Granulosicoccus antarcticus IMCC3135: one gene and its partner. The protein of the gene in region 2 interacts with the protein of the main gene of each other region in a pairwise test. Links are inferred from orthologs where the notes say so. Each region holds a gene or a part of one and is shown on either strand. Other genes may lie near its edges.

Evidence for each region. The genes of interacting proteins can lie anywhere in the genome.
Region 1: the proteins of grxD (region 2) and IMCC3135_RS29235 interact in binary tests that used the Escherichia coli proteins (3 or more experiments, as listed by UniProt). The link is inferred for Granulosicoccus antarcticus IMCC3135 from one-to-one orthologs.

What each region holds. Positions count from the first base shown.
Region 1 is NZ_CP018632.1:6,754,515-6,759,697, reverse strand. What follows is about bases 2,405-5,183. They hold IMCC3135_RS29235 (BolA family protein), read left to right. Parts: upstream 2,405-3,518; coding sequence 3,519-3,848; downstream 3,849-5,183. Other genes in these bases: IMCC3135_RS29230 (metallophosphoesterase family protein), read right to left, coding at 3,965-5,183; IMCC3135_RS29240 (mechanosensitive ion channel domain-containing protein), read left to right, coding at 2,405-3,364. In the rest of the region: IMCC3135_RS29250 (transglycosylase SLT domain-containing protein), read left to right, coding at 1-691; IMCC3135_RS29245 (M90 family metallopeptidase), read left to right, coding at 710-1,501; more of IMCC3135_RS29240, read left to right, coding at 1,688-2,404. UniProt on the Escherichia coli protein: Transcriptional regulator that plays an important role in general stress response. Has many effects on cell morphology, cell growth and cell division. Acts by regulating the transcription of many genes, including dacA (PBP-5), dacC (PBP-6), ampC and mreB.
Region 2 is NZ_CP018632.1:7,248,195-7,255,974, forward strand. Bases 2,465-5,436 are described here. They hold grxD (Grx4 family monothiol glutaredoxin), read right to left. Parts: upstream 4,134-5,436; coding sequence 3,795-4,133; downstream 2,465-3,794. Other genes in these bases: IMCC3135_RS31440 (hypothetical protein), read right to left, coding at 2,465-2,514; rnt (ribonuclease T), read left to right, coding at 2,682-3,344; arfB (alternative ribosome rescue aminoacyl-tRNA hydrolase ArfB), read left to right, coding at 3,360-3,776; IMCC3135_RS31460 (superoxide dismutase), read right to left, coding at 4,350-4,961; IMCC3135_RS31465 (aspartate aminotransferase family protein), read left to right, coding at 5,339-5,436. In the rest of the region: UDP-glucose 4-epimerase GalE, read left to right, coding at 1-323; IMCC3135_RS31435 (serine/threonine-protein kinase), read right to left, coding at 406-1,875; more of IMCC3135_RS31440, read right to left, coding at 1,951-2,464; more of IMCC3135_RS31465, read left to right, coding at 5,437-6,550; argF (ornithine carbamoyltransferase), read left to right, coding at 6,566-7,471; IMCC3135_RS31475 (hypothetical protein), read left to right, coding at 7,495-7,780. UniProt on the Escherichia coli protein: Monothiol glutaredoxin involved in the biogenesis of iron-sulfur clusters.

The DNA.
Region 1 (5,183 bases), 500 kb from region 2 along the record:
ATTTCATCATGTTGATCTGACCAATGAAAGTCGTCGCGAATGGAATAACTGGCTACGTGGCAAGACCAGCGAGGAACTGGCGACGGCTGCCGTTCTGGCGAGTAGCTGGGGTATGCATGATCGGGCAATCTATGCGGCCGGCTTGAGTGACAGCCCGCGAGCCATTGCACTGCGCTTTCCGGTGCTCTATCGCAGTGATGTTGCCAGGGCATCAATGGAACACAGTATCGAACCTGCCTGGATATTCGGTGTAATGCGTCGTGAGAGTGCCTACATCCGGGATGTACGTTCCGGTGCTGGTGCGGTGGGGCTGATGCAGCTGATGCCGGCAACGGCCAAATATGTGGCCGGCCTGCAAGGCAAGAGAAACTGGAAAGGCGATTTGACTGACTCCGCTACCAATATCGGATTTGGTACCTACTATCTGCGACATGTGATGAACAAGTTCAATGATCATCAGGTGCTGGCGACCGCCAGTTACAACGCCGGACCCAGTCGAGTTGATCAGTGGTTACGGGACAGCAGTATCGAGGCGGATATCTGGATAGACACGATTCCGTTTACCGAAACAAGGCGCTATGTGCGTGCAGTGCTGGCCTACGCTGCCATCTATGATTACCACCTGAGGGGGACGGCCCAGCGCCTGAGTGAAAAGCTACGCCCCATACCGGCAGCTGCATCCGGGGTCTGATCCAGAGTCGTGTAGTAGATGCCGTGGTACAAAGATCTTTTCAGGGGCCGTCGGGTAGTTGATCCTCCGGTCACGGAGCAGCTTTGGCAACAGATAGTGGCGCGCAGTCCGGCAGTGCTCCATCTGGACCGAGATGCGCTGGCAAGGCTGAAGCTGGCCGCCGAGCGTTTTTTGCAGACCAAATCATTTGAGGCGGCACGGGGCATGGTGCTGGATGATGGCATACGTTTGCAGATTGCCTTGCATGCCTGTCTGCTGACGCTTGATCTGCCGCATCTGGATTACCGGGCGTTGCATTCGATTATCGTGTACCCGGATGCCTTTCTCTCGCCGCATCGGCATATTGATCAGGCTGGTGTCGTTCATGCTGGTGGGCGAACTCTGGCCGGTGAGGCCTGGTTGAACGGCCCTGTGGTTCTGGCGTGGTCAGATGTGCTGCAACCACGGCCCGGCGGTAATGTCATCCTGCACGAATTCGCACATAAACTTGATGGCGTGAATGGCGTTGTCAATGGCTTTCCGCCGATGCCGCCGAACTTGTCGTCACGGCAATGGTCTCTAGATCTTCAGAGTGCCTTCGATACCTTGAACTGGCAACTTGACAGGGGATTGCCTGCGGCCATTGATGCCTATGCCGCGACAAGTCCTGCGGAATTCTTTGCAGTCTGTAGTGAGTACTTCTTTGAGGCTCCTGGCCAGCTTCATGCTGTATTTCCTGAAGTGTACGAGCAGCTGGAGCAATTCTTCGGGCAACGTACTCTACGGCATCACTCCGCCGGTAGTGCGCCGGCATGGCGGCTGCATTCATGAAATGATGAGTCGACAAGAAAAACCGAAGGTGATGCTAATGTCTGTGTCTTATTGTATTTGGCAAAAATGATGACGATTGTAACTTCGGCGGGTTCACCGTTATCGAGTCGACAGCACACAGGAAATACTCGACCTGCCTGGGTTGTCTGCCTTGTTTTTCTGCTTTGCCAGCTGTGGTCCCCAGTCGTGTTCTCCCAGGCTGTCGAAGCGCCACCACCGGTGTTAGCCGCAGCAGAGGAGGCCCCCAGTATTGATTCACCTCTGGTGGCTTCACCGGAAGCAATTAGTAGCCTTGAGACCATCCAGGCACTGATTCAGGCGAACCTTGATGCCCAGCAGGAACTTCGCAATGAGTTCAAGAGTGCTGATGCCTCCTCGCTGAGTGGTGTCCAGCAACAGCTGGATGAGCTGACAGCTGATTTGAAGCAGTTACGCAAATCATTAGAGCAATCAGCCATCGGTTCTGTGGACACCTCTGTGTTCAACGAAGAGGAAGCCGGATTTGACTGGCAAGTAGAGTTGTCGCAAATTCTCATGCCCATCGTCGACAATCTCAAGGCACTGACCGAAAAGCCTCGCCGGATCAGTAGTTTGCTGACCTCGGTTGAACGCTTGTCAAAGCAGCGAGAGGCAATCGTGATGGCCATGGAGAATATTGATGCAGAGCTTGAGGCAATTGGGCAGCCCGATTTGCAGGCATCACTTGGCTCGATCAGAAAATCATGGAAGCGTCGACTATCGGATAACGATCAGAAAACCAAGCTTGCCAAGCTACAACTTAACGAGCTGCAAAATTCGGATACGAAATGGTGGAATAGTGCGAAGAGTGGCCTGCTTGAGTTCATCAAGGGACGCGGGCTGACACTGTTTCTGGCATTCTGTTTTGCCGTCGTTGTCTGGCATGGACTCAGAGGCCTGTTCAACCTGATCCTGACCAAGCGCGCCTTTGCCGACCACCCGGATTTCAGGACTCGCAAACGCCTGGCTCAATATGTGTTTCGTGCCGTCTCCTTCATGATTGTGCTAGTGGTGGTGGTGGCAGTGTTCTACGTGCGTGGCGACATGCTGCTGTTGGGACTTGCCATCATTGCCGTGGTGGGGCTGGCTCTTGGCCTGCGTCAGGCTGTTCCGCGTTTCTATCATGAGGCGCGATTACTGCTGGATCTGGGCAGTATCAGAGAGAATGAGCGCGTCATGTACAACGGTCTGCCCTGGCAGGTCGTATCGCTCAATGTGCATTCGGTGCTGCGTAACCCAGAACTTACCGGCGTCGTAAGGCTACCGCTCAAACAGATGGGGGAGCTGGTATCACGACCCGCAGGCAAGGAGCCATGGTTTCCTGCCAGCAAGAACGACTATCTCCTGCTTGATAACGGCTTGTTTCGACAGGTCGTGCGTTTGACGCCCGAGGTGATTGAATTGCAAAGTGGCGGCGGTAGCATCACCTCCGTACCCTCGAATGAGTTCTATCGCTGGACCTTTGAAAACCTGTCCCGAGGGGAGACTTATGCCATACCTGCAGTATTTGGTATCGACTATCAATTGCAGGACATCAGCCTGAGCACGGTTGCCCCGCGTTTACGAGAGGCTATCGAATACGCCATTATGCACAGTGACTACAAGCAGTCGCTCAAACAGGTTCAGGTCGAGTTCAAGGCGGCGGGTGCCTCGTCACTGGATTTCTGGATTTACGTGACTATGCAGAGCTCTGCCGTCACCGGCTTGTTCAAGATAGAGCGGATGATTCAGCAGGCGTGTGTGAAGGTGTGTACCGAGGAAAACTGGGGTATCCCGTTCCCGCATATGACTGTTCAGCAGTTGCCCGCGAGTGCTCCTCCTGCTCCACCTCCACCTGCCATCTGATAATGGCTGTCTGAGGCCTGGAATCTGGTTGCATGTTTGAGGGTCAGGTAATTTTCGGCAATCATCATGAGCAGGCTTTGCATACCCTATCGCTCATGCACCGCTGATTGAAGTCAGGCGTTATCATGGGCAGATAAAATGAGGAATCTGTCGAATGAAAGTAGCAACCGTAATCAATGACATTCTGGTGGAGGCTCTAGCACCTACCGTGCTGGACGTTATCAACGAAAGCCATATGCACAATGTGCCTGCCGGCTCTGAAAGTCACTTCAAGCTGGTGGTTGTGAGTAATGAGTTTGATGGCAAGAATCTGATCGGTCGTCATCGCACCATCAATAAACTGTTGGCAGAGCAGTTGAAGAATGATATCCATGCACTGTCCATGCATACCTATACCTCTGCAGAATGGAGCGAGCGGGGCGGAGATGTCCCTGAGTCACCTCCCTGCATGGGCGGCAAGGCACATGAAGCTGATAGTGACTGATACATGCTGGTGTCGTTCTTTAGGGATTATTTCACGATCCCTTAGTCCGGGTTATCTCTTGGCATCCCCTGAAGACTTGCGAAACACAATGGTTGGACTACTAGCCACGCAGGACTTCAAGGGCGCAGTTCGATGAAATCAGTCATCGAGCCTGCAGGTTCAAGCCGCTGCAGGGACTGCTGCAGGACGCCTAGAAAAACATGAAAGAAAGCAGCGGTGGGATTATTTTCCACTGATTGCAGATCGCCGAATTCCTGTGCCAGAAACCGATAGAGATTCAATCGCTGCAGAGGGGAAAAGCTGGCTGCCTGATGACCTGCGTGACGCAGGCAGTACCAGTCGACAATCAGATCCATTATCGAGCAATCCTGAAATACGTCGATGTCCAGCGAGTGGGCGATACTTAAGGATTTGAGCTCGGCGGCGTACTGGGTATCGATAGCTGGAATGCCGTCATGTTGAGCGCCGAGTTGTCGGGCGCCGTTGCGTCGGGCGCCGCGGCGTTGGGCGATCAGAAAGCTCGCCAGATCAGCCACGTTCCGGCCCTCCAGTTCGCCGGCAATGTCTGTCGGCCATTCTTTAGGTAGATAGCTTTGCGCGACACGCGAATACATCCTTTTGTACAGAAAATCACCGTAGTTCAATGCATCCAGCGCACGATCCTGTGAACGCTTCAAGGCATCGTTTTCAGCTCGGTAACAACCCAGCAGCCACGGATCGAGGGCGAGTGAATTGAGCGAAATGGTCTCGACTCTGCATCGCTCAGCTGTGGCGTGAAGGCTCTTGTAGGCCGGTGGGAAAGCCGCCAGGGAAGGCACTGCAATATCGGTAAACTGTTGATTGCCGATATTGCAGGTCGATTTACCATTGATATGCAGATGACCACCCAGGTGCAATCTGAGCCCCACCTCCAGTAAAGTCTCGGCGACTTGCTTGTCTGGGCGTCGACGCAAGGTTTCTGTCTGGCCGAAGAGTCTGCTTTCGCTCAGACTCCAATCATCAAAAGCATCCATGGCCGGATAGTGGGAGAAACTCAGCAGGGCTTTGCCGAGTTGGCGCGCACGTTTGCTGACATCGCTGATCCAGGTAATCAAATGTGGCTTGCAACGCAGGACTGCATTCCAGCCGGCATCACTGCTGTCGAAAAAGGCTTTTTTTCGAGTGATTTCCCGTTGTCCATTACGGGGCTCGAAAACATTGGCATCGATCATCAACAGCCACAGGCCTGGTTCGGGTTCGACCAGATAGGAGGCATCTATCAGTGAGCGGACTGTTCCACCGTCGGCAGAATGAGCCTCGTAGCGTCGCGAGGCGAAGCTGTCATCGAGTCCGAAA
Region 2 (7,780 bases):
CCGATCTGGCCGGCGCTCACCTGGCAGCTCTTGATTACTTGCGCAATGGTGGCGATTCCACGCTACTCAACTGCGGCTATGGACACGGCTTCAGTGTTCGACAAGTCATTGATGCCGTTGAACGTGTCCATGGCTCCGCCATCAAGGTGATTGAACAGCCTCGACGTGCGGGCGACCCACCGGCTCTTATCGCAGCAGTCGACAAGATACATCGCACACTTGACTGGAAGCCCAGCTTTGACGACCTGGATACCATCGTCAGAACGTCACTGGAGTGGGAAAAAACTCTGCAAGCCCGCCGACATAACAGCAACGAAGCCTGATTTATCCGGCTGACCCAATCGTGCAGAGCCCTGATCCCGGACTCGGGGTCAGGGGGCTCTGCATTAAAGACTGGACGAGCCCTTACAGGCTGATATCGACCTGCGCGGCAGTGGCAATGGAAGCTTTCGTTTCCAGCAGATCCGAAATATATCGGTAGTAATGCAAGTGGATCTTGGGCGGCAAATCACTCAGTGCATCCGCGGACAACTCCAGAGCTTTGACATCCGTCAGAGCCCGCAGCGAGTGGGACTCCGATATACCGTTGATAAATCGTGCTTCTCCAAAACAGGCACCGTCGGCCAATACCCGTACGAACTTGTTGTGATAACGGACTTGTGCAATACCATCGGTCAGGATGAGCAGGCAGCGCTGTGAGTTACCGGCAGCCACCAGTGTGTCGCCCCTTTTGAAACTACGTACGCGCACCTTGCTCAGAAGCTGACTGATCTCCCCGTCAGAGAAAGACAGAAAGAACGACTGTCGTTTCAAGCGACTGACCAACTTCTTCCAGGCGGCCGGGCGACGCGTCGCCAAACCGAATTTCTCGATGAAAGGCTGTAATGCATGCGCCAGTTCCTGCCCCGTCTGGTAACGTGCCTCCGGCTTTTTCTGCAGAGATTTTGCCAGCACTTCGGATAACTCAGCAGGCAAGTCAGGGCGTATTTGCCGTAGTTGCGGCGCAGTTCGATGCACAACCAGGCGAAACAGGTCCTTGACCTTGCTTGCCTTGAAAAGCTGGCGACCGGTCAACAACTCAAACAGCACCGTGGAAAGCGAGTAAAAATCACTTTCCGGCCCCAGCTCCTGCCCCAGAATCTGCTCTGGTGACATGTAATTGGGTGTTCCCAGTGTCGGTCCTTTGCGTTTCAGTTCGCCATCTTCCTTCAGCCCAACCGCAATACCAAAGTCCAGCAGCTTCACCACGCCATTGTTAGCCAGCATGATATTGGCCGGCTTGATGTCGCGATGCAAGATACCTTGCTTGTGCGAATAATCCAGGGCGGCACAGCATTCAGCGATAACTCTCAGCGCCTCGTGCACAGGCAACAATGTCTTGCCCTTGCCATATTCCTTCAGCGACTTGCCTTCCACCACCTCCATGACAAGGTAGTTCAACTCCTCGTACTGTCCGGCGTCATAAACCGTCACGATATTGGGGTGTGTCAAACGTCCGGCGGCTATGATCTCTGTTTGATAAGCCCGCTGCGCACCAGGCACCTTGCCCGAGGAAACATGGGCTTCGCCAATGGGCGACAGCTTGACCGCTACTTCACGGCCCAGAAGATTATCCAGAGCCTGATGAACAACACCGCAGGTGCCACTGCCAATACGGCGGCCAATGGTGTAGCGATCAATCTCGGCGGGCACCAGAATATCCAGCGGCCTGATGGACACAGGCGGCGTCACTTTACCGTCACCTGAGCCTCCATCGGTAGGCTTTACCATGTTATCGCCCGCAACCGCTTTTCGTGTTCTCGGCTCATTGCAGGCGATGGCACGACGGGCCAGACGTGCAGCTAATACAGCACTTTGTCGAACGGAGGCTGACACAGGATGTTTTGCAGCTTACTGATATGACAGGAAGGAACAGAATCATAGCATTCTCGCCAGTCGAGCCGGACATACTCACGCAGTAATGATCCATTGTGTTCCTCCCTGCCCCCCAAGCGATGTAGTCGGTGCTGCGCCCTGAAGCGACACTTCGTCAGGCTCAACATTTACCAGTGACTCTGGCCAGATGCTTCCTATAACTGTCGACAGCACAATGAAATACGCTAGCGACATGACAACACTGACGAACATACGAACCTCAAAAGTGTGACGGATGACATGTGCCATCAATGACAGCCCCCAAACCAGCAATACGAAATCTGCCAGCGTTCCAACGGCCCCACCGCCCGGCTCCAGCGAAGCCGGCCTCAGAGCAAATAGCGGCACAGCTGCCATATTTATGAACAGAGAGGCTCCGGAAAGCCCACCAAAGGCTTGTTCGAACCGCCCCGGATGCCCCACAATTGACAGGGCAAGCCATATGACAAGCCCGGTGCATCCGATGTCGATCAGCGACTGCAGGAAAGCACGCTCAACACCAAAAGGCACGGCCAGGGCCATTACGTAGCTGACCACGGCCAAAGCGATGCCAATCTTCAGCTGACCACGGCCCTTCGGCAGGTCCTGTGGCTTGCCCATAAGGAAAGCTATGTTGAAATACTGCTGTATCAGTTCACGCACAGTGCAAAAACGTCGCGCATTCCGGAAAGGTTCGATGGTATCACCTACACCTGCGTGTATCATTCTTCGCTTAGATAACCTTTCCATTGCCATCCCCTCGCACCGCTCAGGAGCGCTTAGCGTATATGTACCAACCCGGACAAGCCTATTCCCTCAGTGATCGTTTCAGAGGCTACCTGCCCGTTGTCGTCGATGTTGAAACCGGCGGATTCAACGAGCGCAATGATGCCTTGCTGGAAATTGCCGCCGTTTTGCTGGGAATTGATGAAAATGGTCAGCTGAAGCCCGTCAAGAGCTACACCACACACGTTGTGCCTTTTGATGGCAGCAACATCGAACCCAAGTCGCTGGAAGTCAATGGAATAGACCCCTACCACCCACTACGGGCTGCCAGAGAAGAGCGCGAAGCGCTGTCTCATATCTTCACGCCGGTGCGAGAAGCCGTCGCTGCTGCCAATTGCACACGTGCCATCCTGGTCGGCCACAATGCCTTCTTCGACCTCAAGTTTGTCAATGCAGCTGCCGATCGTTGCGGTATCAAGAAGAACCCGTTCCACCCGTTCAGCTGCTTTGACACCGTCTCGTTTTGCGGACTGGCCTACGGTCAGACTGTGTTGGCGCGCTCAGCTGTCGCAGCAGGCATGGAATGGGACACCGCAGAAGCCCATTCGGCTATCTACGACACCCGCAAGACAGCCGATCTGTTCTGCTCCGTGATCAACCGCTGGGAAGAGCTGAATGCTGGTACTGAAGCGCCTATTGCAGACGGCTCCTACGTACCTCGCTGAGCGTGTGCCGCCATCATGCTGAAGATCAACGACAACCTGTCCATTCCCATCGAGGAAATCGAGTGGCAGGCTATCCGTTCTCAGGGTGCTGGCGGCCAGAACGTCAACAAGGTTTCATCGGCTGTGCACCTGCGCTTTGACGTCAATGCATCCAGCCTGCCCGAACATATCCGGCAAAAACTGTTACAAATCAAGGACAAGCGCCTGACCAAGGATGGCGTGATCGTGATCAAGGCACAGCAGCATCGTCGTCAGGACCAGAATCACGCGGATGCTCTGCAACGACTTGCCGAACTGATCAGGGAGGGGGTACACGTCCCGATCAAACGCCGCCCTACCCGCCCGACCCGAAACTCGGTGTCACGGCGACTGGACAACAAGACAAAACACTCAAGACTGAAAGCCAGCCGCGGCAAGATTGACCACGACTGACCGTTAATTCAGTCAAATTCAGGCTGATTGAGCTGCAGCCTTGTCGATCATTTTCTTCAAATCGCCGCTTTCGGCCAGTTCCATGACGATATCGCAGCCACCGACCAGCTCCCCTTCGATATACAGCTGTGGAAATGTTGGCCAGTCAGAAACCTGCGGCAGAGTCTCGCGAATCGCAGGGTCTGCAATGATATTGACGAAAGCAAATTCCTGTTCGCATTGCTTCAATGCTTCTACTGTGCGCATGGAAAAACCGCACATGGGCAACTGAGGCGTGCCTTTCATGTAGAGAATTATCGAATTTTCGGAAATTTGCTGTTCGATACGGGTACGGACGTCGGATGCTTGGTCACTCATGATGCTGCTTGCTCACGGTCAAAAATCAAGATAGTGGCCGGCAGTGTACTCCCAGTGATGGGTGCGCACACTCGGCAGACGGATAATCTGGGGAGTTACCAGCAAAACTGCAAGAGGCGTCGCGCCGGACGGAACATTCACACCGTCCGGCAACGTAACGCCCTACCCCGGCCCCAGTACATCCCGGGGCCGGGGGTCTGACTCAAAAAGCGTGGATCAGCTCGCAGATGCGGCAGCGAATCGCTCTGAAGTCTTGGCCCAATCAACTACTTCCAACCAACCATCGATGTAGTCAGGACGCTTGTTCTGATACTTCAGGTAATAAGCGTGCTCCCAGACATCCAGTGCAAGGATCGGAGTGCCCTGGCTATCGGCAACCGACATCAGTGGGTTGTCCTGGTTAGGCGTTGAGGTGATTTCCAGCTTGCCGTTCTTGACGATCAGCCAGGCAAAACCAGAACCAAAGCGTGTGATACCAGCCTGCTTCAGGCCAGTCTTGAGCTCAGCCATGGAACCGAATGTGGAATCAATAGCTGTCGCCAGCTCACTGCTGGGAGCGCTGCCACCGTTGCACATGGAGTTCCAGTACAAAATGTGGTTGTAGTAACCACCACCGTTGTTACGAATCGCCGGAGAAGTGCTTGAGTCAACCTGAGCCATTACTTCTTCCAGTGACTTGTCAGCCAATGGAGTGTCGTTCACAGCACCTGTAAAGTTGTTGAAATAGGTGCGGTGATGCCGGTCGTAATGGATCTCCATGGTCTGAGCATCCACATGTGGCTCAAGAGCCGTGAAGTCATAAGGCAGATCTGGGAATGTGAAAGACATGTAAAACTCCTTGAATGTTGTACGAAACAACCGACGCCAGCGAACCGGCGGCGGTAATCATGGAAACGGCTCTTTGCCAGCCCCGTAAAAGACCGGCTACCGACCGCTGTGCATCGGCATTACCGTATACCAGTACTGATGGAATTACCGACGTATGGTCTCACCGTAGTTTCCGCCTTGGCAAGCTTGGGGGAGCGTGATGGTAGAATCTGCATGTCACCCTGCTCTCAGCCGTAACCTGCCGGCCTTTGAGAGGGACTACACGAGCTGCGCTCAAGTCATTGTCCAGAGGCAATCCCTGAAACGATGGCTTGGCGAGTCCGCGCAACTGTAATAGTATCAGGCGCCTGTTATTCAACCCTTAAGGCCTTACTACGATGGCTTCATTGATGGCCGCCTACGGTCGTTTGCCCGTTTCCATGCTCCGCGGCGAAGGCGCTCGCCTGTGGGATGACAAAGGTCGCGAGTATCTGGACGCACTGAGCGGCATCGCCGTCTGTTCTCTGGGACACGCTAACCCTGTCATCGCCGAAGCTATTGCCAGCCAGGCTCGTGAGCTCATGCACGTCAGCAATGTCTACAACATTCCCCAGCAGGAAGAGCTTGGCGAACAACTGTGCCGTGTATCTGGCATGGACAAGGCTTTCTTCTGCAATTCAGGTGCAGAGGCCAACGAGGCTGCCATCAAGATCGCACGCTTGCATGGCCATGCCAAAGGCATTGCAACACCCACCATAATCGTCATGGATACCGCCTTTCATGGCCGCACCCTGGCGACTATCTCGGCGACCGGCAATCAGAAAATCAAGGCAGGCTTCGGCCCGATGCTGGAGGGCTTCGAAATCGTGCCTTTCAACGATGTGGCAGCCATTGAGGTCGTCGCCAGCAAACGCGATGACGTCGTCGCCATCATGGTCGAGCCCATTCAGGGCGAAGGGGGCGTCAACATTCCCGACGAAGGCTATCTCAAGGCACTGCGCGCACTGTGCGATCAGCACGACTGGCTACTCATTTGCGACGAAATCCAATCGGGAATGGGCCGCACCGGCACCTGGTTTGCCCATCAACACGAAGGCATACAACCGGACATCATGTCCGTGGCCAAGGCGCTGGGGAACGGCATGCCGATCGGTGCCTGCCTGGCTCGTGGCGCTGCTGCAGAATTGATTCAGCCCGGCACTCATGGCACAACCTTTGGCGGCAATCCGCTTGCCTGCCGAGTCGGTCTCACCGTTATCCAGGAAATGGAGCGCCTTGATCTGATAAACCGTGCGGATGAACTGGGCAAGCGCATGCTCGACGGTTTCCACAGCGCTCTGCATAATCAACCAGGCGTTCGTGCGATCAGAGGCCAGGGCCTCATGCTGGGTGTCGAGCTCGATGTACCCTGCCCCGAACTGGTCAGAAATGGCCTGGATGCCGGCATCCTGTTCAATGTCACCGCTGGCAATGTCATACGCCTGCTACCGCCGTTCATCATCACCAACGAAGAGGCCGATGAAATCGTACGTCGCATTTGCGATCTGATCATCGACTTCCTGCAGCACGCCGACCTTCCAGCAAGCAGTTCTGCTGGCTCCAACGCCTGAACTGTTTCCAAAAAAATGCGACATTTTCTATCCGAGAACGATCTCACGGCAGACGAATTCCGCGCCATCATCCAGCGTGGCAGCGAACTGCGAAAACAATGGGAATCTCACAGCTGTGAAGTGACCCTCCCACAGCGCGTGCTGGGCATGATTTTCGAAAAATCCTCTACCCGCACACGCGTATCCTTCGAAGCCGGCATGACGCAGCTGGGTGGCCATGCGATCTACCTGTCACCGGACAACACACAACTGGGACGCGGCGAACCCCAGGCTGATACGGCGCGAGTACTGTCGCAGATGGTCGATGCCATCTCGGTACGCACCTTTTCGCACGAGTCACTGGAGCGTTTCAGTGAAAATGCAACAGTGCCTGTTATCAATGCCCTGACTGATCTGCTACACCCCTGCCAGCTACTGGCCGACATGCAAACCTATCTGGATCACCGTGGTGATATCAGCGGCAAGCGCGTGGCGTGGATTGGTGATGGCAACAACATGTGCAATTCCTATCTGAACACAGCTCGCCTGCTCGGCTTCCACCTGTGCTTTGCCTGCCCTGATGGCTACGAGCCGGATGCACAGATACTGGCAAACGCCGGCAACCATGCCAGTCGTGCAGCAACGCCTGCAGAAGCCTGCACCGGTGCTGATCTGATCGTCACTGATGTCTGGGCCAGCATGGGACAAGAAGAGGAACAGAAGGCCCGCCTGGTGGCTTTTGAAGGCTATGAGATCAACACCGAGATGATGGCTCTGGCCAATGAGGACGCTTTGTTCATGCATTGTCTGCCAGCACATCGCGGCGAAGAAGTGTCAGCGGAGGTCATTGACGGCTCTCAGAGTGTCGTCTGGGAAGAGGCCGGCAATCGACTCCACGCACAGAAGGCCCTGCTGGAATTTTTGCTACTACACGCCCAATAGCCAGAACACGGAATTTTTCAATCATGTCCATCAAAGACAGTTTCACCGACGACGAATGGTTTCTGCTCAGTGCCATGCCCGGACTGATTGGAGCTGCCATGAGCAATGCAGCCCCCAGCGGCATCATTGGCACAATCAAGGAAATGAGTGCCACCATGCGGGCTTCGGCACAAGCCAAATACGACCATCCGGAGAGCGAACTGATCAGCGAGCTGATCACCAAAGCTGCAAACTGGGAGGAGGCTAAAGAGAAAGCGGCCGATTATCGTGAGCGGGCTCAGGCACACGTCAAGTCCGCCAATGTTCATA